2 regions of the Streptomyces sp. NPDC005774 genome follow, and region 2 is predicted to be linked to the other one. Evidence: predicted binding sites of a transcription regulator. Region 2 holds the regulator's gene; the other holds the start of a gene.

The links. The regulator HrcA, encoded in region 2, represses chaperone genes, less so after heat shock. The targets are predictions, from matches to a motif close to TTNGCACTCNGNNNNNCNGAGTGCNAA.
Positions count from the first base shown of each region.
Region 1: the regulator HrcA is predicted to act here: its motif matches at 10,448-10,474, upstream of groL (chaperonin GroEL).

Region 1 is NZ_JBIAIV010000010.1:82,864-98,430, reverse strand. It holds gene ACFYQA_RS12405 (DUF4031 domain-containing protein) at 1-112, opposite strand, end outside; gene ACFYQA_RS12400 (hypothetical protein) at 109-591, opposite strand; gene ACFYQA_RS12395 (MurR/RpiR family transcriptional regulator) at 647-1,597, shown strand; gene murQ (N-acetylmuramic acid 6-phosphate etherase) at 1,664-2,701, shown strand; gene ACFYQA_RS12385 (hypothetical protein) at 2,779-3,348, shown strand; gene ACFYQA_RS12380 (MFS transporter) at 3,397-4,902, opposite strand; gene ACFYQA_RS12375 (NADH:flavin oxidoreductase) at 5,383-6,513, opposite strand; gene ACFYQA_RS12370 (hypothetical protein) at 6,915-7,817, shown strand; gene ACFYQA_RS12365 (Uma2 family endonuclease) at 7,877-8,557, shown strand; gene groL (chaperonin GroEL) at 8,661-10,283, opposite strand; gene ACFYQA_RS12355 (cold-shock protein) at 10,767-10,970, opposite strand; gene ACFYQA_RS12350 (MoaD/ThiS family protein) at 11,402-11,677, opposite strand; gene thrC (threonine synthase) at 11,853-13,145, opposite strand; SAM riboswitch class I at 13,164-13,416, opposite strand; gene ACFYQA_RS12340 (glucosyl-3-phosphoglycerate synthase) at 13,679-14,623, shown strand; gene ACFYQA_RS12335 (trehalose-6-phosphate synthase) at 14,782-15,567, shown strand, end outside.
Region 2 is NZ_JBIAIV010000018.1:6,701-22,267, forward strand. It holds gene ACFYQA_RS18280 (SpoIIE family protein phosphatase) at 1-1,333, shown strand, start outside; gene hemW (radical SAM family heme chaperone HemW) at 1,409-2,641, shown strand; gene ACFYQA_RS18290 (Uma2 family endonuclease) at 2,742-3,320, shown strand; gene ACFYQA_RS18295 (DUF3097 domain-containing protein) at 3,298-4,107, opposite strand; gene ACFYQA_RS18300 (MBL fold metallo-hydrolase) at 4,151-4,876, opposite strand; gene hrcA (heat-inducible transcriptional repressor HrcA) at 5,037-6,053, shown strand; gene dnaJ (molecular chaperone DnaJ) at 6,054-7,190, shown strand; gene ACFYQA_RS18315 (nitronate monooxygenase) at 7,449-8,522, shown strand; gene ACFYQA_RS18320 (16S rRNA (uracil(1498)-N(3))-methyltransferase) at 8,519-9,259, shown strand; gene ACFYQA_RS18325 (hypothetical protein) at 9,303-9,695, opposite strand; gene ACFYQA_RS18330 (hypothetical protein) at 9,860-10,363, shown strand; gene ACFYQA_RS18335 (S41 family peptidase) at 10,409-13,741, shown strand; gene ACFYQA_RS18340 (HIT domain-containing protein) at 13,914-14,267, shown strand; gene ACFYQA_RS18345 (ribonuclease Z) at 14,278-15,183, shown strand; gene ACFYQA_RS18350 (adenosine deaminase) at 15,204-15,567, shown strand, end outside.

The sequences.
Region 1 (15,567 bases), on a different contig from region 2:
CGCCGAGGGCGGCGGCGAAGGCGTGCAGTTCGTCGTAGGAGACGTCGCTGACCAGGTGGGACCAGAGGCGGCCGTGGCCCGGCCAGGTGGGCGGGTCGATGTACACGGTCATGCCGAGGCCGCACCGCCCGTCGCGCCGCCCGCCCCGCTGCCCGGGGCCCCGCTCAACGAACCCACCGCCGCGACCTGCACGCCCGCCTGGTGGCACACCCAGTGCGGGTCGGGACCCAACTCCGGTTCCACCTCCAGCGCGTGCGGGTCGTCGGAGCCGCACACCGGGCACAGCGGCCAGCGTCCGTACCGGTCCAGCAGGGCGTCCTGCACGTCCTGGGCGACCAGGCCGGCCACGAACTCGGCACCCTGAGGCCACTGTTCGACCCACCAGCGGCGCTGCGTCACGGACTCCTCGACGAGTGAGACGACCTCCGCCCCGGCGACCTCGTGCGCGACCAGGTCGGCGAGCACGAGTGCGCGTGCCGCGTGCAGGGCCTGCTCCAAAGGACTGACGGGGCCGACGGGGCTGTCGTCGGGGCCGTTGTCGGGGCCGTTGTCGAGGCCGTCGGGGTCACCGGGGTCGTCGTGGGGGTGCATGCCCCTATTGTGCGCACTCTTGACCACGCCACCGAAACGAAAATATCTTTCAACGGTGACCCAGGATGTGAAGGAAATTTTCGCGGACCGGCGCCGCACCAGCACCTCCGGCAATTCCGTTGCCGCCCCGCCCGCTCCCGCCGCCCTCGCGGCCAAGGTCCGTACGCTGGCGCCGTCGATGACCCGTTCCATGCAGCGGGTCGCCGAGGCCGTCGCGGGCGACCCGGCCGGCTGCGCGGCCCTCACGGTCACCGGCCTCGCCGGACTCACCGGCACCAGCGAGGCCACCGTCGTCCGCACGGCCCGCCTGCTCGGCTATCCCGGCTACCGCGACCTGCGCCTGGCCCTCGCCGGGCTCGCCGCCCAGCAGGAGTCGGGCCGGGCCCCCGCCATCACCACCGACATCGCGGTGGACGACCCCATCGCCGACGTCGTCGCGAAGCTCGCCCACGACGAGCAGCAGACCCTCGCCGACACGGCCGCCGGACTGGACACCGTCCAGCTCGGCGCGGCCGTCGCCGCCCTGGCCGGCGCCCGCCGGACGGACGTGTACGGCATCGGCGCCTCCGGCCTGGTCGCCCAGGACCTCACCCAGAAACTGCTGCGCATAGGGCTGATAGCCCACGCCCCCGGCGACCCGCACCTCGCCGTCACCAACGCGGTGCAGTTGCGCGCCGGTGACGTGGCCATCGCGATCACGCATTCCGGTTCGACCGGTGACGTCATCGAACCGCTCCGGGTCGCCTTCGAGCGCGGGGCGACGACCATCGCGGTCACCGGCCGGCCGGACGGGCCCGTCACCCAGTACGCCGACCACGTACTGACCACGTCCACGGCCCGCGAGAGCGAGCTGCGCCCGGCCGCGATGTCGTCCCGGACCAGTCAGCTCCTGGTGGTGGACTGCCTGTTCGTGGGGATCGCCCAGCGCACCTACGAGTCGGCCGCCCCTGCCCTGTCCGCGTCCTACGAGGCACTGGCCCACCGGCACCGGAGCGGTTCCCGCTAGCCGCGGCCCCGCCCCCACACACACCACCACAGTTCCAGCACCGGACAGACCGGAGAAATTCGTTCCATGACCCACACGTCCGAGTCCTCCGTGCCCGCCACGCCCAGGACGCCCGGCGCCCCCGAGACGCCCGGCGCGCCCGGCCCCCGTACCCTCCGCGCGGAGTTGGAGACCCTGACCACCGAGGCGTTCCGTCCGGAGCTGGCGGACGTCGACCGGCTGCCCACCCTCGGCATCGCCCGGCTGATGAACGGCGAGGACGCCACCGTCGCCGCCGCCGTGGCCGAGCGGCTGCCCGCGATCGCCACCGCGATCGACGCCATCGCCGACCGGATGGTCCGGGGCGGCCGACTGATCTACGCGGGCGCGGGCACCGCCGGCCGGCTGGGCGTCCTGGACGCCTCCGAGTGCCCGCCGACCTTCAACACCGACCCCGGCCAGGTCGTCGGCCTGATCGCGGGCGGCCCGGGTGCCCTGGTCACCTCGGTCGAGGGCGCCGAGGACTCCGCGGAGCTGGCCGCGGCCGACCTGGACGCGCTGGCGTTGACCGCCGACGACACGGTGGTCGGCGTCTCCGCCTCCGGGCGCACGCCGTACGCCGTCGGCGCCGTCACGCACGCCCGCGCGCGGAGCGCCCTGACGGTGGGCCTCGCCTGCAACGCGGGCAGCCCGCTCGCCGCCGCGGCCGAGCACGGCATCGAGGTGGTCGTCGGCCCGGAGCTGCTGACCGGCTCCACCCGCCTCAAGGCCGGCACCGCCCAGAAGCTCGTCCTCAACATGATCTCGACGATCACGATGATCCGGCTGGGCAAGACGTACGGGAACCTGATGGTCGACGTGCGCGCCTCCAACGAGAAGCTGCGCGCCCGCTCCCGCCGGATCGTCGCCCTCGCGACGGGGGCGGCCGACGCCGACATCGAGCGTGCCCTGGCCGCCACGGACGGCGAGGTGAAGAACGCCATCCTGGTCCTGCTGGCCGACGTGGACGGCCCGACCGCGGCCCGCCTCCTGAACGGGGCGGACGGCCACCTGCGCGCGGCACTGGCAAAGGCACCGGGCCCGGCACCGAGCCCGGCACCGGGCCCGCAGGACGCCACGGACTGACCTGGACCGACCCGGGCCCGAACCGGTCGCACCCGGGACTGGGATACTGGACCCGTCCACCCACTCCGGAGGCGACCATGAACCACGCGCAGCTCACCGCCCTGGGCCGCGCCCTGCGCGTCCTCGGTGAGCACGGTGAGGCCCTGTCCGGGGACGCCCCGGACGCCAAGTTGCACGAGGTCCGGGCGGACCTGAAGCGCGCGCTGGACCGGCTGGAGGAGAGCGTCAGCACGGCCGTGCCCAGCACGCGCTGCCCCGAGCACCCCACCGGCCCGGTCGACGAGAGCGCCCCCGACCTGTGCCTGCTGTGCGAGACCCGGCGGCGTACGGCCCGCCGCGCCGAGTTCAACGGGCCGGCGCACCGGCAAGCGCCCACCGGGCCCGTCCCGTCCCGGTACGGAATGCACAGCGACCGCCCCCAGCCCCAGCAGCGCTGGCTGCCGGAGCTGTGGAACGGTCGGGCGTGGCAGTTGTGCGGCACCCCGCGCCGCGACCGCCGCGAGGCCGAGCTGTTCATCGCGGCCGAGGTGCGCGGGCCCCGGTCCGCCATGGCGTACCGGCTGGTGCTCGAGTTCACCGACTACGAGGTACTGCGTGTGTGGGGTATCCCGGCACGGACCGGCAGCGAACCGACGGGGAATCTGTAACGCCGATTCCTCACGGCCTCGCGGCCTCACGGCCTCACGGCCCTGTGACTACGCCTTGGCGGCCGGAACCCCGGCGGACGCGGTCCCCGCCCCGGCCGAGCTCTCCGCGCTCTCCGCACGCGCCACGGTCGGGCCCTCCGGGCGCCTGCGCGGGATGAAGGCCGCCACGACGAACCCGACGAGCGCGGCACCCGAGCCGAGCGCCAGCACCGTGCGGAAGGCGTCCTCGGAGGGCACCGCGAACGCACCGAGCTGCGTGGTCATCTGGGCCAGGACGACACCGGCGACGGCGCTGGCGACGGACGTGCCCAGGGACCGCATCAGCGTGTTGAGGCTGTTCGCGGAGCCCGTCTCGGAGGCGGGCACGGCGCCCATGATGAGCGCGGGCATCGCCCCGTAGCAGAAGCCGATACCGGCGCCGATGACGCAGGACGCCAGCACGAAGTGCCAGACCTCGGCCATGAGGACGACGTTCAGCCCGTAGCCCGTGGCGACGATCAGGGCGCCGATCATCAGCGTCACCTTCGGCCCCTTGGCACGGGAGACGAGTGCGGAGACCGGGGCCAGCGCCATCATCACCAGGCCGGACGGGGCCATGACCAGGCCGGCCGTCAGCAGCGACTTGCCCAGGCCGTAGCCGGTCTGCTCCGGAAGCTGGAGCAGCTGCGGAATGACCAGGGACATGGAGAACATCGCGAAGCCGATCGCCACCGAGGCGGCGTTGGTCACCAGCACCTGGGGGCGGGCCGAGACCCGCAGGTCCACCAGCGGCTCGGTGACGCGCAGCTCGTAGAAGCCCCAGGCCACCAGGATGACGACGGCCGCCGCGAACAGGCCGAGCGTGGTGCCGCTCCCCCAGCCCCAGTCGGCACCCTTGGAGATCGCGAGCAGCAGGCACATCAGGCCGGCCGCCATCCCGATCGCGCCGGGCACGTCGAACCGGCCGCCGGTGCGTACCTTCGACTCCGGTACGAAGGCCGTCACCAGGGCGAGCGCGACGACGCCGAGGGCGGCCGAGACCCAGAACAGCGCGTGCCAGTCGAAGTTGTCGGCGATGAGCGCGGCGGCGGGCAGACCGAGGGCGCCGCCGACGCCGAGCGAGGCGCTGATCACCGCGGTCGCCGATCCCAACCGCTCGGCGGGGAGTTCGTCGCGCAGGATGCTGATGCCGAGTGGGATCACACCGGACGCGAGGCCCTGCAGAGCGCGGCCGACGATCATCGGGGTCAGGCTGTCGCTGAGTCCGGCGACCACGGAGCCGATGATCAGCATGCTCATACTGAGCAGGAGCATGCGCCGCTTGCCGTACATGTCGCCGAGGCGTCCCATGACCGGTGTCGCGACGGCCGCGGCGAGCAGCGTCGCGGTGATGGCCCAGGCGGTGTCCGACGCCGAGGCGTTCAGGTACGCCGGCAGCTGTCCCACGATCGGGATGACCAGCGTCTGCATCAGCGAGACGACGATGCCGCCGAAGGCCAGTACGGCCACCACGGCGTTGGGTTGGGGCGGCGCGGATTCCCCGGCCGCGGCGGGCCGGGTGGGTGCGTCGGACATCAGGGAGCTCTCCGTCGTGGCTCAGTTCTCATTGACTTGGGCAACTTTATAGAGGTTAATTGAGTTAAGCAAGTTAATGTGGCGGGGTCTTTTAGCCGGTCTTGTCACCATCGAGCGGACACCGGAGCGGACACCGGAGCAGGCCGGAGGCCGAAGCGGGGAGCCGCACCGGGGGCTCGCGCAGAGGGCAGAAACAGGCAGGAGCCCGGCGCGGGGGGGGGGGGGGGGCCCCCCCCCCCCCCCCCCCCCCCCCCCCCCGCCCCCCCCCCGCCCCCCCCCCCCCCCCCCCCCCCCCCCCCCCCCCCCCCCCCCCCACGTACGCGGGGGGGCCCCGGGGGGGGGGCGGGGGGCGGGGGGGGGGCCCCCCCGGGGGGGCCCCCCCGGGGGCCCCCCCCGGGGGGCCCCCGGGGGGGGGGGCCCGGGGCCCCCCCCGCGCCGGGCTCCCCCACCTCCGAGGATCCCCCACCTCCGGGGCTCAGTTCAGCTCAGCGTCTTGAGCGACGCCGCGTCGTACGACGCGAGCTCGTCGATGCGCCCGCCGAGGACCTTCGCCGCCCACTGCGGGTCCTGGAGCACCGAGCGCCCCACCGCGACGAGGTCGAACTCGTCGCGCTCCAGCCGGTCGAGGAGATTGTCGAGACTGCGGAGCTCCGCGCCCCGCCCCTGGAACGCCTCCTGGAACTCCCCGTTCAGGCCGACCGAACCGACGGTGATGGCAGGCCTGCCGGTCAGCTTCTTCGCCCAGCCGGCCAGGTTCATCTCCGAGCCCTCGAACTCCGGGAGCCAGTAGCGGCGGGTGGAGGCGTGGAAGGCGTCGACACCGGCGGTCACGAGCGGTGCGAGGATCGCCTCCAGCTCCCCGGGGGTCTCGGCGAGGCGGGCGTCGTAGGCGTCCTGCTTCCACTGCGAGAAGCGGAAGATGACGGGGAATGCGGGCGAGACCCGCTCGCGGACCGCCGCGACGATGTCCGCGGCGAACTTCGTCCGCGCCACCGGGTCGCCGCCGTAGGCGTCGGTACGGCGGTTGGTGCCCGCCCACAGGAACTGGTCGATGAGGTAGCCGTGGGCGCCGTGCAGTTCGACGCCGTCGAAGCCGATGCGCTCGGCGTCCGCGGCGGCCTGCGCGAACGCGCCGACCACGTCGTCGATGTCGGCCCGCGTCATCGCCTTGCCCGTACCCTCGGTGCCGTCCGTGCGTACGCCGGACGGGCCGATCGCCGGGGCATCCGGATACGGCGCCTTCCCCTGCTCTCGAACCATGCCGATGTGCCAGAGCTGCGGCACGATCGTGCCGCCCGCCGCGTGCACCGCGTCGGCGACCTGCGCCCAGCCGGCCAGCTGCTGCTCCCCGTGGAACCGCGGCACCCGGTCACTGAGACCGGCCGACTCGTGCCCCACGTACGTGCCCTCGGTGACGATCAGCCCCACACCGGCGGCGGCCCTCCGGGAGTAGTACGACACCACGTCCTCGCCGGGAACGCCGCCCGGGGAGAACATGCGGGTCATCGGTGCCATCGCGATGCGGTTCGGGACGGTCAGGCCGTTGATCACGGCCGGACGGGAGAGCATCGCGGCGACTCGGGCGGCGGTCTCCGTGGCAGTGACGGTCACGTGGGGGCTCCTCGCTGTGGATACCAGTCAGTACGTGCACGTGCATTAAATGCACACCCGCACCAACCGGCGACAACGGGGAGGCATTCCGCCCACCCCTCCCGACCGGGCGTGACCCCGGTCACACCCGCACACGGCCCGCCCGGTCGGCCGCCCACCCACTCGCCCTCCATCCGGTCGAACCCCGGAGCCCCCGAGGCTCAAGCCCCGACACCCGAGCCCTCTTTTCAAGGAATGGGTGGAGGGTCCCGACCCACCCTCCCACCCCGCATGTTGACTTGACGCAGTCGGTTTGCCACGCACAGTCACGAGGGTCTAGCGTGCCCGCATAACGAACAGCCCCCGCCCGGTGATGCCAACACCTGCGGGGGCTTGACCTACGAGATCGAAAGAGCGATCCCATGGCTGACGCCAACCTTAGTGCCGCCTTCCCGCCCGCGCACGTGTCTCCGCACCCGATGGCCGGTCCGGGGTACGGCAAACGCTCCGCTCCGGGCCAGTCCCCCCGCACGAACCACGACTTCGCGCACCTGCCGCCCCGCGAGGCGGCCATCGCCGCGTTCGTCGACCGCCTCCCCGACGGCGCCGACATCTCCGTGAAGACGCTGGCCAGGACGCTCCCGTACGGTCAGTGCGCTCTGCGGACCACCCTCAACAACCTCCATCGGGCGGGCCACTTGCGCCGCGGCCGGGAAACCGTGACGGCGACGGACACGGGCGGCGGCTCGCGCTGGATCACCCGTTCGTGGTTCTCCCGTACCGCGCGTGGCGACGACTGGTGGGCCGCGTTCACCCGTGGCGACGTACCGGAGGAAGCACCATCGGAGCAGGTTGAGCAGGCCCGCCCCACCCGTTCCCGCGCCCACGTCCTGCTCGCCGCCCTCGGCCGCGAGGTCCCCGCGCTGTCGCTCTCCCAGGCCGACTGCGCGCAGCTCGCCCCGCTGGTGGCGGAGTGGTTCGCACGCGGTGCCACCGACGAGGCCGTACGCACCGCCCTCACCGCCGGCCTGCCCGTACCGGTGCACCACCCGGCCGCCCTGCTCCGCCGCCGCCTGACCGACAAACTCCCGCCCGAACCGCCCTCCGCCCCGGCCCCGTGCCCGCCCCTGCGGCTCCTGGAATGCGCGAAGTGCCGTACGCCGGGACGTCCCGAGGCGCTGCCGGGCGGCGTCTGCGGCGCGTGTCGGGGTGAACGCGCCCCTGCCCGCTCCCACACGCCCCTGTCCGCCACCACGGTCCAGGCCCGCGCGGCCGGGATCCGCGCTGCGATGTCCCAGAAACGACGCGAAAGGACACCCGCATGACAGCTCCTACGGTCCGGCACCACCACCCCAGGGCACGATGGAGGAAAGGAGGCGACGCCATGACACCCGACACCGCTGACCGCCCGCAGATGTCCGTCGAGGACTTCGAGGAGCTCGTCCGCAGGGCTCCGAGGGAGATCCGCAACCGGCTGGAGTTCCTCGGCGGCCGGCTGTGCGTCCGGCACGGGCCGCTCGACGTCGACGAGTTCGAGGAGCTGGCCGAAACCGCTCCCGAAACGGTGCGGCTCGAGTACATCAACGGAAGGGTAGAGGTCAAGGCCATGCCGGACGGCAACCACCGGTCGATCTTCATGTGGCTGCTGCGCCAGTGCATGCAACAACGGCCCGACTTGGACCTCGTCCCCGAGTCCGGTCTCAGGGCCGAAACCTATCGCAAGGGCCGCGCCCGGACGGACGGCACTCTCGTTCCCGTGGACCACTTCAGGGGAGACGGCGAGTGGTCCGCTCCTGACGGCTCCCTCATGACGGTGGAAATCACCTCTCACGACCGCGACACCGACCGGCGTGACCGCGTCGACAAGCCCGTCGGCTACGCGGGAGCAGACATCCCCGTCTACCTCCTCATCGACCGCGACCACCACACTGTCGTCGTCCACAGCGAGCCGAAGGACGGCCGTTACCAGCAGTCCCGGTCCTACCCCTGGGGGGCGACCGTCGAGCTCCCGCCCCCGGTGAGCGTCACCCTCGACACCGAAAGGCTCAAGGACTACGCCGACTGAGCCTCGCCGGTCCGAGAACGCCCGAGGGCGGCACCCCCTGTCTGAACAGGAAGTGCCGCCCTCGGCACTGACGGACCGGGTCCGAACCTGAGGTGAGTCAGGCTCAGAAGTCCATGTCACCGCCCGGCATGCCGCCCGGAGCGGCCGCGCCGGCCTTCTCCGGCTTGTCGGCGATGACGGCCTCGGTGGTCAGGAACAGCGCGGCGATCGACGCGGCGTTCTGCAGCGCGGAACGCGTCACCTTGGCCGGGTCGATGATGCCTTCCTTGACCAGGTCGACGTACTCGCCGGTCGCGGCGTTCAGGCCGTGACCCGGGGTCAGGTTGCGCACCTTCTCCACCACGACACCGCCCTCGAGGCCGGCGTTCACGGCGATCTGCTTCAGCGGGGCCTCGAGCGCGATCTTCACGGCGTTGGCGCCGGTCGCCTCGTCACCCTCGAGCTCCAGCTTCTCGAACACCGAGGAGGCCTGGAGCAGGGCCACGCCGCCACCGGCGACGATGCCCTCCTCGACGGCCGCCTTCGCGTTGCGAACGGCGTCCTCGATGCGGTGCTTGCGCTCCTTGAGCTCGACCTCGGTGGCGGCACCGGCCTTGATGACCGCGACACCGCCGGCGAGCTTCGCCAGGCGCTCCTGCAGCTTCTCGCGGTCGTAGTCCGAGTCGCTGTTCTCGATCTCGGCGCGGATCTGGTTCACGCGGCCCTGGACCTGGTCGGCCGAGCCGGCACCGTCGACGATGGTGGTCTCGTCCTTGGTGATGACGACCTTGCGGGCACGGCCCAGAAGGTCGACCGTGGCGTTCTCCAGCTTGAGGCCGACCTCCTCGGAGATGACCTCGCCGCCCGTGAGGATGGAGATGTCGCCGAGCATGGCCTTGCGGCGGTCGCCGAAGCCCGGAGCCTTGACCGCGACGGACTTGAAGGTGCCGCGGATCTTGTTGACGACCAGGGTCGACAGAGCCTCGCCCTCGACGTCCTCGGCGATGATCAGCAGCGGCTTGCCCGACTGCATGACCTTCTCCAGGAGCGGCAGCAGGTCCTTGACGTTGCTGATCTTGGAGTTGGCGATCAGGATGTACGGGTCGTCGAGCGACGCCTCCATACGCTCCATGTCGGTGGCGAAGTACGCCGAGATGTAGCCCTTGTCGAAGCGCATACCCTCGGTGAGTTCCAGCTCCAGACCGAAGGTCTGGGACTCCTCGACGGTGATGACGCCTTCCTTGCCGACCTTGTCCATGGCCTCGGCGATGAGCTCGCCGATCTGGGTGTCGGCGGCGGAGATGGAGGCCGTGGAGGCGATCTGCTCCTTGGTCTCGACATCCTTCGCCTGCTCCAGCAGGGCACCGGAGACGGCCTCGACGGCCTTCTCGATACCGCGCTTGAGGGCCATCGGGTTGGCGCCGGCGGCTACGTTGCGCAGGCCCTCCTTGACCAGGGCCTGGGCGAGAACGGTCGCGGTGGTCGTACCGTCACCGGCGACGTCGTCCGTCTTCTTGGCGACTTCCTTGACCAGCTCGGCGCCGATCTTCTCGTACGGGTCCTCGAGCTCGATCTCCTTGGCGATGGACACACCATCGTTGGTGATCGTGGGGGCGCCCCACTTCTTCTCGAGGACGACGTTGCGGCCCTTGGGGCCGAGCGTCACCTTGACGGCGTCCGCGAGCTGGTTCATGCCGCGCTCGAGGCCGCGCCGTGCCTCCTCGTCGAACGCGATGATCTTGGCCATATGAAGTGGTCCCTCCAGGACTGGGGGTGATGACTCCAGGACCGCGCCCGCGCCCGCGACGGACGGCTCACAGACCCGGCGGTTCCTTGCTCCACCGGTCCTGCGGGCCTCACCGACCCGGTCCTTACGTTGTCACTCTCACCTTCAGAGTGCTAACGCAATGATTAGCACTCGACCCATGCGAGTGCAAGCGCCTTCGAGGATCGGCGGGTGACTCAGCCACCCGCGAACACCCCGGACAAGACGGACAACGCAACGAATCAGGGCACGGAGGCAGGGGCGGAGCAGAGGTGCAACAGGGGCGGAGCAGAGGCAGAGCAGGGACGGAGCAGGGACGGAGCAGAGGGGCGGGCGCGTCCCGACCCCCGGGCCGAGCGGCGGGACGGGCCCCGGACAAGGCGAAGGGCTCGCGCCCCCGGGGCGACCCCCGGAGACACGAGCCCTTCACTGGCAGGAAAATTCTTGTGGTTGCTGGTAGCGCGTTCAGGCGGTGACGCGAACCATGTCGGCCTGTGGGCCCTTCTGGCCCTGCGAGATCTCGAATTCGACCCGCTGGCCCTCTTCAAGGGTGCGGTAGCCGTCCATCTGGATCGCGCTGTAGTGGACGAAAACATCCGCACCACCGTCGACCGCGATGAAGCCGTATCCCTTCTCCGCGTTGAACCACTTGACGGTGCCCTGAGCCATGCCTAACTCCCCTATTACTGGCCCTTGCACAGATCCGCACTTCGCGGATCCGGGTCAGACCTCACTCCCCAAACGGTTGGGGGCGTGCGCCGGAACGCGTCGACCGCGGCTGAATGTATCTGCCCAACTGCCCTCTGCAACAGGTCAATCGGACGAGAAATCTCGACGTCGCCGGTCCGGAATGTGACGGTAGTTCGTCCGTTTTCAGGGCAAGTCAGGCCGGGCAAACGCCGCGAAAGCCGCAGAAGGGGCCCAGACTTTGGCTATATCCAGTCGGGCGGGCGGCAGGAATTAATGGTTCCCGATGGGGAAATCGGGGCCGTGTTCCCCGACTCTATCGTGTTCAATCCCACGGAATGGCCCCCTCCGCTTCTCTCGCGGAAGGGGCCATCCGATGAACGCTCAGTAATTCTGATTACCGATGGTAATGATCAGCCGCCGGCGACGGCCGGGATGATCGACACACCCACACCGTCCGGGGTCGCGGTCTGCAGGCCCTGCTCGAAGCGGACGTCGTCGTCGTTGACGTAGACGTTGACGAAGCGGCGCAGCTTGCCCTGGTCGTCGAGGACCCGGGCGGCGATCCCGGTGTGGTTCTTCTCCAGGTCGGCGATGACGTCGGCGAGAGTGGCGCCCTCGGCGCCGACCTCGGCCCTGCCACCGGTGTAGGTGCGCAGGATGGTGGGGATGCGAACGGTCACGCTCATGCGACTTGACCTCCAGTCACGATAAGATTACTTTGCGTGTCGGCCGCCGGGTCGGCGGTTTCGGCCTGTGGAGCAGATGCAGGACCTCGGCTCGGGTGCGTCCCGGGGGCCGTCGGCCGTGAAGCAGGAAACCCAGTGGGCGACCGCCGGCCTCCTCGGGGCTCCGAGGGGGAGGTCAAGCGAGGCCGGCCTCTCGGAACGACTCCAGGCTGGGACGGATGGTCGCGGTCAGGCCGGTGTCGGCCACCGCGTCCAGCGTCTTGAGGCCGTCGCCGGTGTTGAGCACGACGGTGGTCAGGGCCGGGTCCAGGTCACCGTTCTCGATCAGCTTCTTCGTGACGCCGACGGTCACGCCGCCCGCGGTCTCGGCGAAGATGCCCTCGGTCCGGGCGAGCAGCCTGATGGCCTCCACGACCTGCTCGTCCGTCACGTCCTCCACCGCGCCGCCGGTGCGGCGCGCGATGTCCAGGACGTACGGGCCGTCGGCGGGGTTGCCGATGGCGAGCGACTTGGCGATGGTCTTCGGCTTCTGCGGCCGGACGACGTCGTGGCCCGCCTTGTACGCGGTCGACACCGGCGAACAGCCCTCCGCCTGGGCACCGAAGATCTTGTACGGCCTGTCCTCGACGAGGCCGAGCTCGATCAGCTCCCGCAGCCCCTTGTCGATCTTCGTGAGCTGTGAGCCGGAGGCGATGGGGACGACGAGCTGGTCGGGCAGCCGCCAGCCGAGCTGCTCGCAGATCTCGTACGCGAGGGTCTTGGAGCCCTCGGCGTAGTACGGCCGCAGGTTGACGTTGACGAAGCCCCAGCCCTCGCCGGCCGGGTCGCCGATCAGCTCGGAGCAGAAACGGTTCACGTCGTCGTAGTTGCCCTCGATGCCGATGAGCTCCCCGCCGTAGACGGCGGCCATGACGACCTTGCCCTGCTCCAGGTCGTGCGGGATGAACACGCAGGAGCGCAGTCCGGCGCGGGCGGCGGCGGCGCCGACGGCACCGGCGAGGTTGCCCGTGGAGGAGCAGGAGAGGGTGGTGAAACCGAAGGCGCGGGCGGCCTCCAGGGCCTGGGCGACGACCCGGTCCTTGAAGGAGTGCGTCGGGTTGCCGGAGTCGTCCTTGACGTACAGGCCGCCGGTGACGCCGAGTTCGCGGGCGAGGTTGTCGGCCTGGACGAGCTTGGTCCAGCCGGGATTGATGTTCGGCTTGGTCGCCACGTCGGCGGGGACGGGCAGCAGGGGCGCGTAGCGCCAGATGTTCGCGGGGCCCGCTTCGATGCGCCGGCGCAGTTCCTCGGTGTCGTGGTCCGAGAAGTCGTAGGCGATCTCCAGCGGGCCGAAACACTCCTGGCAGGCGAAGACGGGACCGAGCGGTACGCGGTGGCCGCACTCGCGGCAGGACAGCGCGACGGCGGGGCCGAGATCGACCGAGGGCGCGGCGGATTCCGTAGTGCTTTCAACAGTCTGCACAGCCATGTGAGGCGAGGCCCTTTCTCCTCATCTTCCTCACGACGCATCTCGCCGTGAGACGGATTTGGCACCTTCCCTAGCCGGGAGCCTCGCGAGGACGATCAGCGACGCGATCCACTGCGATGCGCGGTGAACGCCGCAATGCGCGGTGATCGTCACGGTGCACGGTGATCATCACGGTGCGCTGCGATCGTCGATCGACGGTGATCTACGAGAACCGGCTGGAGGGTTGCCGGGGCTTCATCGGGCCGTTTCCCTCTGCCCCTCTGGATGAGCTGTATGCAGTTGTGTCGTGCGGTTGTGGGTCGTGCGGTAGTACGGCGCGGACGAGGACCCGAGAGGGTCGCGACCCCCGATGTGCGGGGTTCATCCGCGTTGTTCAAGACTGTAACCGAAGGCCAGGACGGTGGAGAGAGCACGTCCGAACCGCGAGACGGATCACAGGGGCATGGATCACAGGAGTACGGGCCGCCCTGATGGGAGCCGCAGGAGTATGGACCAGAGGAGTTATGGACCACAGAAGTGAGGAGCCACCGACCGTGCTGGAAGAAGTCGAGCGCTGGCTGGCCGACCGCTCCTGGTCCGTGACCGACCGCCCGGTGCACCGCCTCCTGACCGCGAAACGCGCCACGGGACAGACGGTGAGCGTGGTGCTGCCCGCGCTCAACGAGGAGGCCACCGTCGGCGGGATCGTCACGACGATCCGGCACGAGCTGATGCTGCGGGTCCCGCTGGTCGACGAGATCGTGGTCGTGGACTCCGGCTCGACCGACCGCACGTCGCAGGCGGCCGCCGCGGCGGGCGCGACCGTGGTGCACCGGGACACGATCCTGCCCCGCATCCCCGCCGTGCCCGGCAAGGGCGAGGTGCTGTGGCGCTCCCTGCTGGTCACCCGGGGGGACATCGTCTGCTTCGTCGACGCGGACCTCAGGGAGTTCTCCGCCGACTTCGTCTCCGGCATCGTCGGCCCCCTGCTCACCGAACCGGACGTGCAGCTGGTGAAGGCCATGTACGACCGGCCCCTGGGCTCCGCGGCCGGCCAGGGAGGCAGGGTCACGGAGCTGATGGCGCGCCCGCTGCTCAACCTGCACTGGCCGCAGCTGGCCGGCTTCGTGCAGCCGCTCGGCGGCGAGTACGCGGCCCGCCGCTCGCTCCTGGAACGGCTGCCCTTCCCCGTCGGCTACGGCGTCGAGCTGGGCATGCTGGTCGACGCCCTGCACCTGGTGGGCCTGGACGCCCTCGCCCAGGTCGACGTCGGCGTCCGCAGGCACCGCCACCAGGACGGCCAGGCCCTCGGCCGGATGGCCGCCGCGATCTACCGCACCGCCCACCTCCGCCTGGCCCGCGGCCACCTCGTCCGCCCCGCGCTCACCCAGTTCGAACGCACCGGCGCCGGCTTCGAGCCCCGCACCCACCCGGTGGACACGGAGGAACGGCCCCCGATGGCGGACATAGCCGAGTACCAGTCCCGCCGAGTGGCCTGACCACGACGGCCCGCGCACCCTGCCGCAGCCCTTGACCTGGCGTTCCGGGCGGGTCCGGCCGTATACGGCTCGTATACGGCCGGTTCGCCGATCCGCATACGGCTGATCCGCACGTTTGAGCGTTTCGGAGGCGGGCTAGGTTCAGGCGTATGGCTTCCATGCAGGCTGGTCAGGGTGCTCAGGTGCTGGTCGCGTCGAACCGCGGCCCCGTTTCGTACGCGGTGGACGAGGACGGTTCGCTGCGGGCCAGAAGGGGCGGCGGCGGGCTGGTGTCCGGGCTGTCGGCGATCGGGTCGGACACGGACGCGCTGTGGGTGTGCTCGGCACTGTCCGACGGCGACCGCGAGGCCGTGCGGCGCGGGATCGGCGAGGACGGCGTGCGGATGCTGGACATCCCCGCGGACGTGCACGCCGACGCGTACAACGGCATCGCGAACTCGGTGCTGTGGTTCGTGCACCACATGCTGTACCAGACACCGCTGGAGCCCGTCTTCGACGCGGAGTTCCGCCGGCAGTGGGCGTCCTACGAGGCCTACAACCGGGCGTTCGCCGTGGCGCTGGCCGAGGAGGCGGCCCAGGGGGCCGCGGTCGTGGTGCAGGACTACCATCTGGCGCTGGTCCCGGGGCTGCTCCGGGAGCTCCGCCCCGACCTGCGCATCGGTCACTTCTCGCACACGCCGTGGGCCCCGCCGGAGTACTTCCGGATGCTGCCCGACGACATCGCCGGGCAGGTGCTGCGCGGAATGCTGGGCGCGGACCGGCTCGGCTTCCTGACCCGGCGCTGGGCGGACGCGTTCACCGCGTGCTGCGAGCGGTTCGCGGACGGGCTCGGACGGACCGCGATCGGGGTGCACGGGCTGGGCATCGACGCGGACTTCCTGCGCGGCCGCGCGCACGAGACGGACGTCGAGGAACGGATCGTCACGCTCCGCGAGGAGATCGGC
Region 2 (15,567 bases):
CGACTGGAGCGACGGGGCACGGGCCGGCGGGCCACGCCTCGCCCGGGTCTGGCACGCGGACGAGAGCCGCGTCGAGGAACTGAGCAGGGCGCTCGAGCAGAATCCGCCGCCTCTCTCCGATCCGTTGTGCCCCGGCCCGCTCGGCTACCCCTGGCCCGAGAAGGCGCTCGACCCGCCGCAGGCCGGACTCGGCCGCCTGCCGGAGGACTTCGGCCTGCCGGAGGCGCCGTTCGACCTGCCGGAGGTCCCTTTCAGCATGCCGGAGGTGCCGTACGACATCCCGCCGTACGACTACGGCGTCTCCGTGGCCACCCCCGGCACCGCCCTCGCCTACCGCCTCGTCGCCGGCGGGCGGCCGCTGGGGACGCTGGTGATCGGGCGGGCCGGGATCGGGCGGTTCCCGGACGAGGTCACCGGGCTGGTGGAGGATCTCGGGCGGCGCGTGGCGCTCGCCATCGGCGCCGCCCGGCAGTACGCGCGGCAGGCCACCATCTCCGCCGTGCTCCAGCGTGGGCTGCTGCCCGGCGCCGTCGCCGAGATCCCCGGCCTGCGCTCCGCGTTCGTCCACGAGCCCCTCGACAAGGGGGGACCGAGCGGCGACTTCTACGACCTGTTCCAGGCCGGTGAGGGCCGCTGGTGCTTCGCCATCGGCGACGTCCAGGGCAAGGGCCCCGAGGCCGCCGTCGTCATCGGGCTGGCCCGCCCCTGGCTGCGGCTGCTCGCCCGCGAGGGCTACCGCGTCGCCGACGTCCTCGACCGCGTCAACCAGCTGCTCCTGGACGACGCCACGGAAGCCGCCGACGCCGCCGCCCGTGCTCTCGTCGCCGCCGGCGCCCGTCCGACCGCACCCGGGGACGGACCCCAGACCCGCTTCCTGTCCCTCCTCTACGGCGAGCTCACCCTCGTCGAAGGCGAAGGCGAAGACGGCAACGAAGACGGCGACGGTGCCGATGCCGGCGGAGGCCGTGTCCGTGCCCGTGTCACCCTCGGCTCCGCCGGGCACCCCCTGCCGCTGCTGCTCTCGCCCGACGGGACGGTCCGTACCGTCGCCCAGCCGCAGACACTGCTCGGGGTCGTCGAGGACTCCACCTACACCAGTGAGACCTTCGAGGTGCGCTCCGGCGACACACTGCTCTGCGTGACCGACGGCGTCACCGAGCGGCGCTCCGGCTCCCGCCAGTTCGACGACGGGGACGGGCTCGCCACGGCGCTGGCCGGGTGCGTGGGACTGGACGCCGAGCTGACAGCGGAACGCATCCACCGGCTCGTCCACGAGTTCGGCGCGCGGCCGCCGGCCGACGATCTCGCCCTGCTCGTGCTCCAGGCGGACTGACATCCGCGACGCGGAAAGGAGACGCGGAAAGGAGGCGCGGGAAAGGACCAGGGCCGGTGCGGGACAATGGAGCACATGCCTTCCGCACTCCCCGACGGCGAGCCCGTCCCCGCCGACGGCGCGCTCCCCGCGTTCGCGCTCGCCGGGGCCGCCGACCGCCCCCTCGGGTTCTACCTGCACGTGCCGTACTGCGCGACCCGCTGCGGCTACTGCGACTTCAACACCTACACCGCCACCGAGCTGCGCGGCAGCGGGGGAGTCCTGGCGTCCCGCGACAACTACGCCGACACGCTGACCGACGAGGTCCGCCTGGCCCGCAAGGTGCTCGGCGACGACCCGCGCGAGGTCCGCACGGTCTTCGTCGGGGGCGGCACGCCCACCCTGCTGGCCGCCGACGACCTCGTACGGATGCTGGCCGCGATCCGCGACGAGTTCGGGCTCGCGGCGGACGCCGAGGTCACCACGGAGGCGAACCCGGAGTCGGTCGACCCCGCCTATCTGGCCACCCTGCGCGAGGGCGGCTTCAACCGGATCTCCTTCGGCATGCAGAGCGCCCGGCAGCACGTACTGAAGATTCTCGACCGCACGCACACCCCCGGCCGCCCGGAAGCGTGTGTCGCCGAGGCGCGCGCGGCGGGCTTCGAGCACGTCAACCTCGACCTGATCTACGGCACCCCCGGCGAGTCCGACGACGACTGGCGGGCCTCGCTGGACGCGGCCCTCGGCGCGGGCCCCGACCACATCTCGGCCTACGCCCTGATCGTCGAGGAGGGCACCCAGCTCGCCCGCCGCATCCGGCGCGGCGAGGTCCCGATGACCGACGACGACGTCCACGCCGACCGGTACCTGATCGCCGAGGAGACCCTGTCGGCGGCCGGATTCGACTGGTACGAGGTGTCGAACTGGGCCACCTCGGACGCGGGCCGCTGCCTGCACAACGAGCTGTACTGGCGCGGCGCCGACTGGTGGGGCGCAGGCCCCGGGGCGCACTCGCACGTGGGCGGGGTGCGCTGGTGGAACGTGAAGCACCCCGGCGCGTACGCGGCCGCCCTGGCCGAGGGCCGCTCACCGGGTGCCGGGCGCGAGATCCTCTCCGAGGAGGACCGCCGGGTGGAGCGCATCCTGCTGGAACTGCGCCTCAAGGAGGGCGTCCCGCTGTCCCTCCTCCGCGCGGAGGGGCTTCGGGCCGCCGACAGGGCCCTCACCGACGGTCTGCTCCAGCAGGGCCCGTACGACGAGGGGCGAGCCGCGCTGACGCTGCGGGGGCGGTTGCTGGCGGATGGGGTGGTCCGGGACCTGGTGGATTGATCACTCGGCGGAGTGAATCACCACGGAACGCGGGTTCGGTCCCTAACCTGGTTCGTAGGCTGCCGCTAAAAGGACGCGGCGGATGTGGAGGGCCACGGAGATGACCGCTGTGGACGAGCGTGGGATGACCAGGTTCTTCGAGGAGTTCGAGCCTCCTGAGGGGGTCAGGGCCGAGCTTCTCCGGGGGGAAATCGTGATGATGGCCGGTCCCGATCTTGTGCACAACATGATCGTGGAAGATGTCCTGGACCAGATCCCGCGCAAGCAGTGGGCCCGCCTTCAAACCCAGGACGTCGACATCGTCGACGAGGCCAGCGAGCCCGTACCGGATCTGGTGGTTCTCAAGCGTGATGCCACGCCCGAGGCGGGGCGTCTGCTGCCGTCCGAGCTGATCACGCTGGTGGTGGAGGTCGTCTCCAAGACCAGTGTGGTGCGGGATTACCTCGTCAAGCGGTCGATCTACGCCGCCGGCAAAGTTCCCGCGTACCTCATCATCGACCCGATCATGGAGCACTGCGTCCTGCTCACGATGCCCGTCGGAGAGGGGGACGCAGCCGACTACAAGGCACAGATGAAGCTGGACTTCGGTGATCGACTGCCGCTCGACATGCTGGGCGTCGGCCTGGACACCAGTGAATTCGGCACCTTCCCGGGCGTCAGGCCCCACCGCTTTCCGTGACGAAGTCGATCAACTCCTCGACCCTGCCCAGGAGCGCCGGCTTCAGATCCTTGTAGGACCGCACCCGCCCCAGAATGTGCTGCCAGGCGGCCCCCGTGTTCTCCGGCCACCCCAGGGCCCGGCACACCCCCGTCTTCCAGTCCTGGCCGCGCGGGACGCGTGGCCACGCCTCGATGCCCAGGGACGACGGCTTCACCCCCTCCCAGACGTCGATGTAGGGGTGGCCGACGACCAGGGCGTGCTCACTGGTGACCGCCTCGGCGATCCGCGACTCCTTCGAACCCGGCACCAAGTGGTCCACCAGGACCCCCAGCCGTGCGTCCGGGCCCGGACCGAACTCCTCGACGATCGCCGGGAGGTCGTCGACGCCCTCCAGGTACTCCACGACCACGCCCTCGATGCGCAGGTCGTCGCCCCACACCTTCTCGACCAGTTCGGCGTCGTGCCGGCCCTCGACGTAGATGCGTCCGGCACGCGCCACGCGCGCGCGTGCGCCCGGGACGGCCACCGAACCGGACGCCGTACGGGTCGGCCGGGGCGGGCCGGAGGCGGGCCGCACCAGTGTCACCACGCGCCCCTCCAGCAGGAAGCCGCGCGGCTCCAGCGGGAACACGCGGTGCTTGCCGAAGCGGTCCTCCAGGGTCACCGTGCCCGCCTCGCAGCGGATCACCGCACCGCAGAATCCGCTGCCGGGCTCCTCCACGACCAGACCGGGCTCGGCCGGCACCTCGGGGACGGGCCGGGACTTCTTCCACCCAGGGGTCAGGTCAGGAGAATACTGGCGCATTCTGATGACCATAGGAGAAGCAGGTCCCCGTTCGGCCGAAGACTCAGCCCGACACGCCGCCACGAGCCGCGAGGGCGTCGCGCTGGGCCCGTACGAACGCCGCGTCCACCGCCGCGCCGTGGCCGGGAACGTACACCGCGTCCTCGCCGCCCAGGGCCAGCAGCCGGTCCAGGGCACCCGGCCACTGCGACGGCACGGCGTCGGGACCGGCCTGCGGCTCGCCGGACTCCTCCACCAGATCGCCGCAGAACACCACCTCCGGGTCGCCGGGTACCAGCACCGCGAGATCGTGCGCCGTGTGCCCCGGGCCCACGTTCGCGAGGAGCGCCCGCCGTCCGCCGCCCAGATCGAGCGTCCACTCGCCGGACACCGTGTGCCGGGGGCGGACCAGCGCGTCCACCGCCTCCCGGGCCGCCCGCGCGTCCAGACCGTGGCGCTCCGCGTCCGCGCGCAGTTCCTCGCGCCCCCGCGCCAGCACCGTGTCCAGGCCCACCGCGCCGAACACCTCCGCACCCGCGAACACCGCCGCCCCCAGCACATGGTCGAAGTGGGGATGGGTGAGCGCGAGATGCGTCACACGCCGCCCGGCGAGCGCCTGCGCCTCGGCCCGCAACCGCGCGCCCTCACGCAGGGACGAACCGGCGTCCACGAGCAGCACCGCGCCGGTACCTACCACGAGCCCCGCCGTGCAGTCCCACACCGGAAGCCGGCACCGCCCCACTCCCGGCGCCAGCCGTTCCCATCCCGACTCTTCCCAAGCCACCGTCATACCGCGACGCTAACGGCCTACGGCTTTCGTCGCGCGACGGTGCGGGACCGGCCTTGCCCGGGGAGTACCCCCCGGCCGTACACTGAGCGGGGAGACTGGCACTCGCGTGCGAAGAGTGCCAGGGAAGGTACCGGGCGGACGGTTTGAGGAGGTATGCGTGATGCTCAGTGAACGCAGGCTCCAGGTGCTGCGCGCCATCGTCCAGGACTATGTCGGTACCGAGGAGCCCGTCGGCTCCAAGGCCCTCACCGAGCGGCACAACCTCGGCGTCTCCCCGGCCACCGTGCGCAACGACATGGCGGCCCTGGAGGACGAGGGCTTCATCGCCCAGCCGCACACCAGCGCCGGGCGCATCCCCACCGACAAGGGCTACCGGCTCTTCGTGGACAAGCTCGCCGGCGTCAAGCCGATGACCGCGCCCGAGCGGCGCGCCATCCAGAACTTCCTCGAGGGCTCCGTCGACCTGGACGACGTCGTCGCCCGCACGGTGCGGCTGCTCGCGCAGCTCACCCGGCAGGTCGCCGTCGTGCAGTACCCGTCGCTGACCCGTTCGACCGTGCGGCACGTGGAGCTGCTCCCGATGGCGCCCGCGCGCGCCATGCTGGTGCTGATCACGGACACCGGGCGGGTCGAGCAGCGCATGGTCGACTGCCCGGCGCCGGTCGGCGAGGCGACCCTGGCGGATCTGCGGGCGCGGCTCAACAGCCGTGTCGCGGGCCGCCGTTTCACCGACGTACCATCCCTCGTCGAGGACCTCCCCGAGGGATTCGACCCCGAGGAACGCGGTACGGTCTCGACCGTGCTCTCCACTCTCCTGGAGACACTGGTCGAGGAGAACGAGGAGCGGTTGATGATCGGCGGCACCGCCAATCTGACCCGCTTCGGACATGACTTCCCCTTGGTGATCCGGCCTGTTCTGGAGGCGCTCGAGGAGCAGGTCGTGCTCCTCAAGCTGCTCGGCGAGGCGGAGGATCCGGGCGTGACCGTCCGTATCGGTCATGAGAACGCCCACGAGGGACTCAACTCCACGTCCGTCGTGTCGGTGGGCTACGGTTCGGGCGGCGAGGCTGTTGCCAAGCTCGGCGTGGTCGGACCGACACGCATGGATTACCCGGGAACGATGGGAGCGGTACGCGCAGTGGCACGGTACGTCGGACAGATCCTGGCGGAGTCGTAAGTGGCCACCGACTATTACGCCGTGCTCGGCGTACGCCGGGACGCGTCGCAGGAAGAGATCAAGAAGGCCTTCCGGCGACTCGCCCGCGAGCTGCATCCGGACGTCAACCCGGATCCGAAGACGCAGGAGCGGTTCAAGGAGATCAACGCCGCCTACGAGGTGTTGTCGGACCCGCAGAAGAAGCAGGTATACGACCTCGGCGGCGACCCGCTCCAGCAGGCCGGCGGCGGTGGCGCGGGCGGCTTCGGCGCGGGCGGCTTCGGGAACTTCTCCGACATCATGGACGCGTTCTTCGGCACGGCGTCGCAGCGCGGTCCGCGCTCGCGCACCCGCCGCGGCCAGGACGCGATGATCCGCCTCGAAGTCGAGCTGGACGAGGCCGCGTTCGGTACGACCAAGGACATCCAGGTCGACACGGCGGTCGTCTGCACCACCTGCAGCGGTGAGGGTGCCGCACCCGGCACCACCGCGCAGACCTGTGACATGTGCCGTGGCCGGGGCGAGGTCTCGCAGGTCACGCGGTCCTTCCTGGGCCAGGTCATGACCTCGCGCCCCTGCCCGCAGTGCCAGGGCTTCGGCACCGTCGTCCCGAACCCGTGCCCGGAGTGCGCGGGCGACGGACGGATCCGCTCCCGCCGCACCCTGACGGTGAAGATCCCGGCCGGTGTGGACAACGGCACCCGGATCCAGTTGGCCGGCGAGGGCGAGGTCGGCCCCGGCGGCGGCCCCGCCGGCGACCTGTACGTCGAGATCCACGAGCTGCCGCACCACATGTTCCAGCGGCGCGGCGACGACCTGCACTGCACGGTCACCCTCCCGATGACAGCGGCCGCCCTCGGCACCAAAGTGCCGCTGGAGACGCTGGACGGCATGGAGGAGGTCGACATCCGGCCCGGCACCCAGTCCGGCCAGTCGATCCCGCTGCACGGCCGGGGCGTCACGCATCTGCGCGGCGGCGGCCGGGGCGACCTCATCGTGCACGTCGAGGTGCAGACCCCGGGCAAGCTCGACGTCGAACAGGAGCGTCTGCTGCGCGAACTCGCCAAGCTCCGTGGCGAGGAGCGACCGTTGGGCCAGTTCCAGCCGGGCCAGCAGGGCTTGTTCTCCCGCCTGAAGGACGCCTTCAACGGGCGCTGACACGCGCTGAGGGGTACGGGCGGGCGGACACCGGACGGGTGCTTTCCGCGGGGACCGGACGAGGTCTCCGCGGTGCCCTCCCGGAAGCGTGCCGCGCCAAGGGCGGGGTCGGCTTCGGATCCGCGGCCGGACCGTTTCCGGCCCTTCTTCGACCCGCCCCGGCCCGCCCCCGACCCGCTCCCTGATCCGTCTCCGATCCATCTTTGATCCGTCCTGATCCAATTCGGAGATGTCCGAAGGACGTGGCAACATGCCGTCATGTCCTTGGCCCTCACCGACCTCCTCCGGCGCCCCGTGGTGCAGGCCCCGATGGCGGGCGGAGTCGCCGTGCCGCAGCTCGCCGCGGCCGTGTCCGAGGCGGGCGGACTCGGGTTCCTGGCCGCCGGGTACAAGACCGCGGACGGGATGTACCAGGAGATCAAACAGCTGCGCGGGCTGACCGGGTTCCCCTTCGGCGTCAACGTCTTCATGCCGCAGCCCGAGACGGCCGACCCCGCCGCCGTCGGCGTCTACGCCCACCAGCTGGCCGGTGAGGCCCCCTGGTACTCCACCGAGCTCGGTGACCCCGACTGCGGCCGCGACGACGGCTACGACGCCAAACTCGCCGTCCTGCTCGACAACCCGGTGCCGGTGGTGTCGTTCCACTTCGGCGTGCCCTCCCGTGACGTCCTGGACGCCCTGTGCCGCGCCGGCACGTTCACGCTGGCCACCGCCACCACCCCCGACGAGGCGCGAGCCGTTCAGGAGGCGGGCGCCGATGCGGTGATCGCGCAGGGCATCGAGGCCGGCGGCCATCAGGGCACCCACCGGGACGACCCTGAGGCGGACGGCGCCGGCTTCGGACTGCTGTCCCTGATCAGCCAGGTGCGGGAGGCCGTGGACATCCCGGTCGTCGCGGCCGGAGCCATCATGCACGGCAGCCAGATCGCCGCCGTCCTCGCGGCCGGCGCCTCGGCGGCCCAGCTCGGCACGGCGTTCCTCGCCACCCACGAGTCCGGCGCGCACGCCCTGCACAAGCAGGCGCTGACCAACCCCCTGTACGCCCGCACCGAACTGACCCGCGCCTTCTCCGGACGCCCGGCCCGCGCACTGGTCAACCGCTTCCTGCGCGAGCACGGCCCGTACGCGCCCGCCGCCTACCCGGACGTCCACCATCTGACCGCCCCGCTGCGCAAGGCCGCGGCCGCCGCCGGGGACCCGCAGGGCATGGCGCTGTGGGCGGGACAGGGCCACCGGATGGCCCGCGAGCTGCCCGCCGGGCAGCTGGTGGAGGTGCTGGCCGCCGAACTCACCGCCACCCGGAACGCGTTGTCGGCGGGAGGTGCCCGATGACCGCCCCGGTCTTCGTCGTGGACGACTTCGGCACGGACGGCTCCGGCCGGCATGTGCTCGACGGCCCCGAGGGACGGCACGCCGTCTCCGTGAAACGGCTGCGGGCCGGGGAGACCGTCGTCCTCACCGACGGCGCCGGCCGCCGGGCCGAGGGCGAGGTGACCGGCACCGAAGGCAAGGACCGGCTGATCGTGTGCCTCGGCGACGTCGTCGAGGAACCCGTGGAGTCGCCCCGGCTCACGGTTGTCCAGGCCCTGCCCAAGGGGGACCGGGGCGAGCTGGCCGTGGAGACGATGACCGAGGTCGGCGTCGACGCGGTCGTGCCGTGGTCGGCGTCGCGCTGCGTCACCCAGTGGCGGGGCGAGCGCGGGCTGAAGTCCCTCGGCAAATGGCGGGCGACGGCCCGCGAGGCCGGCAAGCAGTCCCGCCGTACGCGCTTCCCGGAGGTCGCGGACGCGGCCACGACCCGACAGGTTGCGTCACTTCTCGCCGAAGCGGACTTCGCCGCCGTCCTCCACGAGAGCGGCACCGAACCCCTCGCGAGGGCCGAACTCCCCGTCTCCGGCACCATCGTGTTGGTCGTCGGTCCCGAAGGCGGCGTCTCGCCGGAGGAGTTGGAGCTCTTCGCGCAGGCCGGCGCCAAGCCCTACCGTCTGGGCCGCAGCGTCCTGCGCACCTCCACCGCCGGCACCGCGGCGACGGCCGTACTCCTGGCCCGCACGGGCCGCTGGTCGTGACGGTCCGCTGGTCGTGACGGTCCGGGCCCCTGCCGGGTCCCGGTCAGCGGTCCGCCGTGCGGCCGGCAGCGACGGCGGGGAACAGCTCCCAGCCGTCGAGCTCCGCGGACCCGGGCCCGGATTCGGCCCCGGGGAGCAGCCCGTGCCTGGCCGCCTCGTCGATGAAGGCCCGTACGACACCGGGCTCGTGCAGGTTCAGCGCCCCCTGGCCCCTGACGGCCACGCACCCCGAGTGGAGGAAGCCGTCGGGGACGAAACGTCCCTCGCCGCCCCGGAACACGAGGCGCGTCGTCCTCCCGTCCCGGTGCAGTGCGAGCACCTCCTGACAGGGCCCCTCGGTACTGTGCCGATGGCGCACCGACCACAGACAGACGGCTGTTCCACCAGCGACGGGACCGTCCACGACGAGTTTTCTGAGCCGGCGTTCGCTGCGCATCCGCCCACGGTAGTGCGCGGTGGCCGTATGCGCCCTACCGTCACGCCCGGGACGGTGGCAGGCTGCCGTTCATGGCGTCCAAGAGGGCACTGACAGGGAGTTGGCGCGGGCTCCGGCCGAGGCCTTGGCCAAGGGCCCGGCGAGGGGCACGGTGGCGGCGGCCGGTGCTGGCCGTGGGGTTCGCCGTGGTTGCCGTGGGCGGGGCGGTGGCGTGCGAGCCGGGCTCGGTCGGCTCGGCCGCGGTGGCGCTCACGACCGACGAGACGGTCACGAAGGAGCTCAACCGCCAGAAGGACGGCGTGCGCTGGCTCAGCTGCACCGCCTCCTACGGGAACGACGCGAGCGCGTCGTCGCGGTCCGCGAGCGCGAGCGAGAGGACCGTGGCCACCGTGGACTGCGACGGGGAGACCGAGGGCGGCAAGGAGATCACCGTCACCGGGAAGATCACCCACGCCGTCAACGGTGCCTGTGTGCGCGGGGACATCACCGCGAAGGTGGACGGCAAGCAGGTGTTCCGGGTCGACGGCCTGGGCGACTGCGACGCCACCAGCCCGCCGGCGGTGGGCGAGCCCACGGCCCGCGGCCCGCGGCCCACCGTCACGGTCACCGTCACGACGACCGTGTGGTGCGACCAGTACCCCTCCTGCCGCCCTGTCGAGGGCAAGTGATTCAAGCCCCTGTCCACGCCGACCGTGCTTGCATAGGGTGATCGGGTGACACAGCCTGTATCGATTGCCTCCGCCGCCTATTTCCGGTTCCCGCATCTGCACGGCGAGTTGGTCGCCTTCACCGCCGAGGACGACGTGTGGCTCGCCCCGCTCGACGGCGGCCGTGCCTGGCGGGCCAGCGCCGACAACGTGCCGGTGACGACGCCCCGCATCTCGCCCGACGGCACCACCGTCGCCTGGACCTCCACCCGTGACGGCGCCCCCGAGGTGCACGTCGCGCCGGTCGAGGGCGGCCCAGGCAGGCGCCTGACGCACTGGGGGAGCATGAAGACCCAGGTGCGCGGCTGGACCCCGGACGGGAAGGTCCTGGCGCTCAGCACCCACGGCCAGGCCAGCCTGCGCCGCACCTGGGCCCGTGCGATCCCCCTCGACGGAGGACCCGCCACCACGCTGCCCTACGGCCCCGTCGGCGACATCGCCCACGGGCCGCGCACCGTCCTGCTGTCCGCGACGATGGGCCGCGAGGCCGCCTCGTGGAAGCGCTACCGGGGCGGCACGGCGGGCAAGCTGTGGATCGAGCAGGAGGCGGGAAACACCGAGGCCACCGAGACCACCGGAGCTCCCGAAGACACCGCGCCCTCCGGAGAGTTCGTCCGCCTGCACGCCGACCTCGACGGGAACATCGAGTGCCCGATCTGGGTGGGCATGGGGGTCCCCCCTGTTCGAGCGGAGCCGAGGACGTGGGGGAGGATCGCGTTCCTCTCCGACCACGAGGGCACCGGCGCGCTGTACTCCTCCCTCGCCGACGGGTCCGACCTGCGCCGGCACACCCCGATCGGGGGCACCTCCCGCTCGAGCGAAGCCGAGAGTGGGGGAGGGTTCTACGCCCGGCACGCCGCCACCGACGGCACCCGCGTCGTCTACTCCAGTGCCGGGCAGCTGTGGATACTGGACGATCTGGACGGCGCCGAGCCCCGCCCGCTCGACATCCGGCTCGGCGGCCAGCGCGTCGACCTCCAGCCGTTCCCGGTGAACGCCGCCCGCTGGTTCGGCTCCGCCTCCCCCGACCACACCGCGCGCGGCAGCGCCGTCTGCGTGCGCGGCACCGTCCACTGGGTCACCCACCGGGCGGGGCCCGCCCGCGCCCTCGCCGCCACCCCCGGCGTCCGCGCCCGGCGCCCGCGCACCTTCCGCGCGGACGGCGAGGAGTGGGTGGTGTGGGTGACGGACGCCGACGGCGACGACGCCCTGGAGTTCGCCCCGGCCACCGGCCTCACCCCCGGCGCGACCCCGCGCCGGATCGCCGCCGGACAGCTCGGCCGGGTCCTGGGGCTCGCGATGGCGCCGGACGGCAGCCGCGCCGCGGTCGCCTCGCACGACGGCCGCGTCCTGCTCGTCGAGCGGGAGACCGGCGAGGTCCGCGAGGTCGACCGCAGCGAGGACGGCGACGTCTCCGGGCTGACCTTCTCGCCCGACTCCGCCTGGCTCGCCTGGTCCCACCCCGGCCCCCGCCCGCTCAGCCAGCTGAGGCTCGCCAGTACCACCGACCTCCAGGTCACCGAGGCGACCCCGCTGCGCTTCCAGGACTACGCGCCCGCCTTCACCCTCGACGGCAAACACCTCGCGTTCCTGTCGACCCGCTCCTTCGACCCGGTCTACGACGAGTACGTCTTCGACCTCGCCTTCGTCGAGGGCGCCCGGCCGCACCTGATCACCCTCGCCGCGACGACGCCGTCGCCGTTCGGCCCGCAGCGGCACGGCCGCCCCTTCGAGACGCCGGACCGCGACGAGACCCCCGACAGCGAGGGCACCCCCACCACCCGGATCGACCTGGAGGGGCTCGCCGACCGGATCGTGCCGTTCCCGGTCGAGGCCGCCCGCTACTCCAACCTGCGCGCCGCCAAGGACGGGGTGCTGTGGCTGCGCCACCCGGTGCGCGGCGTGCTCGGCGCCACCCGGGCCACCCCCGACGACCCCGACCCGAAGACCGAGCTGGAGCGGTACGACCTCGCCCAGCAGCGCCTCGAGCATCTGGCCTCGGACGCCGACCACTTCGAGGTCAGCGGTGACGGCAAGCGGGTGCTGCTGTGGACCGACAGCCGGCTCAAGGTCGTCCCCAGCGACCGGCGCGCGTCGGGCGACGACGACAGCGACAGCAACATCACCGTCGACCTCGACCGGGTCCGCCAGTTCATCGACCCGGCCGCCGAGTGGCGGCAGATGTTCGACGAGGCCGGCCGCATCATGCGGGACAACTACTGGCGGCCCGACATGAACGGCGTCGACTGGGACGCCGTCCTCGACCGATACCGGCCCGTCCTGGACCGGCTCGCCACCCACGACGACCTGGTCGACCTCCTCTGGGAGGTCCAGGGAGAACTCGGCACCTCGCACGCCTACGTCACCCCGCGTGGCGGCTTCGGCGGCGGCGCCCGGCAGGGCCTGCTCGGTGCGGACGTCTCCCGTCACGAGGACGGCAGCTGGCGCGTCGACCGCATCCTGCCCGCGGAGACCTCCGACCCGGAGGGCCGTTCCCCGCTGGCCGCGCCCGGCGTCGCGATCCGTACCGGTGACGCGATCGTCGCCGTGGCCGGGCAGCCGGTCGACCCGGTGGCCGGACCGGCCCCCCTGCTGGTCGGCACCGCGGGCAAGCCCGTCGAGCTGACCGTCTCCCCGGCCGGCGGCGGCGACCCGCGGCACGCGGTCGTCGTCCCCGTCGCGGACGAGGAACCGCTGCGCTACCACGCCTGGGTCGCCGACCGGCGGGCCCATGTCCACGAGCTGTCCGGCGGCCGGCTCGGCTACATCCACGTCCCCGACATGCAGGCTCCCGGCTGGGCCCAGATCCACCGGGACCTGCGGGTCGAGGTGATCCGCGAGGGCCTGATCGTGGACGTCCGGGAGAACCGCGGAGGCCACACCTCCCAGCTCGTCGTGGAGAAGCTGGCCCGGCGGATCGTCGGCTGGGACCTGCCGCGCGGCATGCGCCCGGAAAGCTACCCGCAGGACGCGCCCCGCGGCCCGGTCGTCGCCGTCGCCAACGAGTTCTCCGGCTCCGACGGCGACATCGTCAACGCGGCGATCAAGGCGCTCGGCATCGGCCCGGTCGTCGGCACCCGCACCTGGGGCGGTGTGGTCGGCATCGACAGCCGCTACCGGCTGGTCGACCACACCCTCGTCACCCAGCCCAAGTACGCCTTCTGGCTGGAGGGCTACGGCTGGGGCGTGGAGAACCACGGCGTGGACCCGGACGTGGAGGTCGTCCAGCGCCCACAGGACTACGCGGCGGGCCGGGACGTCCAGCTGGACGAGGCGGTACGGCTGGCGCTGGCCGCGCTCGAGGAGACACCGGCGAAGACGCCGCCGACGGTGGAGTAGGCAGACCGGTGCCGGGTGGGCCCGGGGCACGTCCCCGAGCCCGCCCGGGCCACCGCTGCGGCACCGCCCGCCCGCTGCGGCACCGCCTGTCCGTCACGGGACGCCCACTCGTCGCGGTCCGGGCGACTACGATGCCCTCGTACGCGTGATCACCACGGAGCGAGGAGGGCCCATGGCAGGGGAACCGCAGGACGACTGCCTGTTCTGCAAGATCGTCGCAGGGCAGACCCCGGCGACGATCGTCCGGGAGACGGACACCACCGTCGCCTTCCGCGACATCAACCCGCAGGCCCCCACGCACGTCCTGGTGATCCCGAAGGTGCACTACAAGGACGCGGCGGCCCTCGCCGCGGCCGTCCCCGAGGTCGCGGCGGACGTGCTGCGCGAGGCGCAGGCCGTCGCGGACCAGGAGCAGCTGGAGAGCCACCGCATCGTCTTCAACACCGGCAGCGGCGCCGGCCAGACCGTCTGGCACGCGCACGCCCACGTCCTGGGCGGCCGCGGTCTGCACTGGCCGCCCGGATAGGCAGCCCCCTTTGTCCGTACGCGAACTGGTGGTCCTCGGCACCGCCAGCCAGGTCCCCACCCGCCACCGCAACCACAACGGCTACCTGCTGCGCTGGGACGGCGAGGGCATCCTGTTCGACCCCGGCGAGGGCACCCAGCGCCAGATGCTGCGCGCCGGGGTCGCCGCGCACGACCTGAACCGGATCTGCGTCACCCACTTCCACGGCGACCACTCGCTCGGCCTCGCCGGAGTGATCCAGCGCATCAACCTCGACCGGGTCCCGCACCCCGTCACCGCCCACTACCCGGGCTCCGGGCAGCGCTTCTTCGACCGGCTGCGGTACGCCACCGCCTACCGAGAGACGGTCGGCATCACCGAGGAACCGGTCGGCGGCGACGGGCCGCTCGCCCGCACCCCCGGGTACACACTGGAGGCGCGGAAGCTGTCGCATCCCGTCGAGTCGTACGGCTACCGGCTGGTCGAACCCGACGGCCGTCGGATGCTGCCCGACCGGCTCGCCGCGCACGGCATCAAGGGCCCGGACGTCGGCCGCATCCAGCGCGAGGGCACGCTCGACGGGATCGCGCTGGAGGACGTCAGCGAGGTGCGGCGCGGCCAGCGGTTCGCGTTCGTCATGGACACCCGGCTCTGCGAGGGGGTGTACGCGCTCGCCGAGGGCTGCGACCTGCTCGTCATCGAGTCCACGTTCCTCGACGAGGACGAGGAACTCGCCGTCGAGCACGGACATCTGACGGCTGGTCAGGCAGCCCGGGCGGCGCGGGACGCGGACGTGCGGCATCTGGTGCTCACCCACTTCAGCCAGCGCTACGGCGACCCGGAGGAGTTCGAGCGGCAGGCGCGGGCCGCCGGGTACGAGGGCGAGCTGACCGTGGCCCGCGACCTGCTGCGAGTGCCGCTTCCCAAACGTCGCTGAGACCCCCGTACGATGCTTCGATGCCCGTACCGAAAGCCGAACTGCACCTTCACATCGAAGGCACCCTCGAACCCGAGCTCGCCTTCGCCCTCGCCGCCCGCAACGGCGTCGACCTGCCCTACGCCGACACTGATGCCCTGCGCGAGGCGTACCGGTTCCAGGACCTCCAGTCGTTCCTGAACCTGTACTACGAGCTCATGACCGTGCTGCGCACCGAGCGGGACTTCGAGGACCTCGCCGACGCCTACCTGGCCCGCGCCGCGGCGCAGGGCGTACGGCACGCGGAGATCTTCTTCGATCCGCAGGCGCACACGGCGCGCGGCGTCGGCATGGGCACGGTGGTCGAGGGGCTGTGGCGGGCGCTGGGTCGCAGTGAGGAGAAGC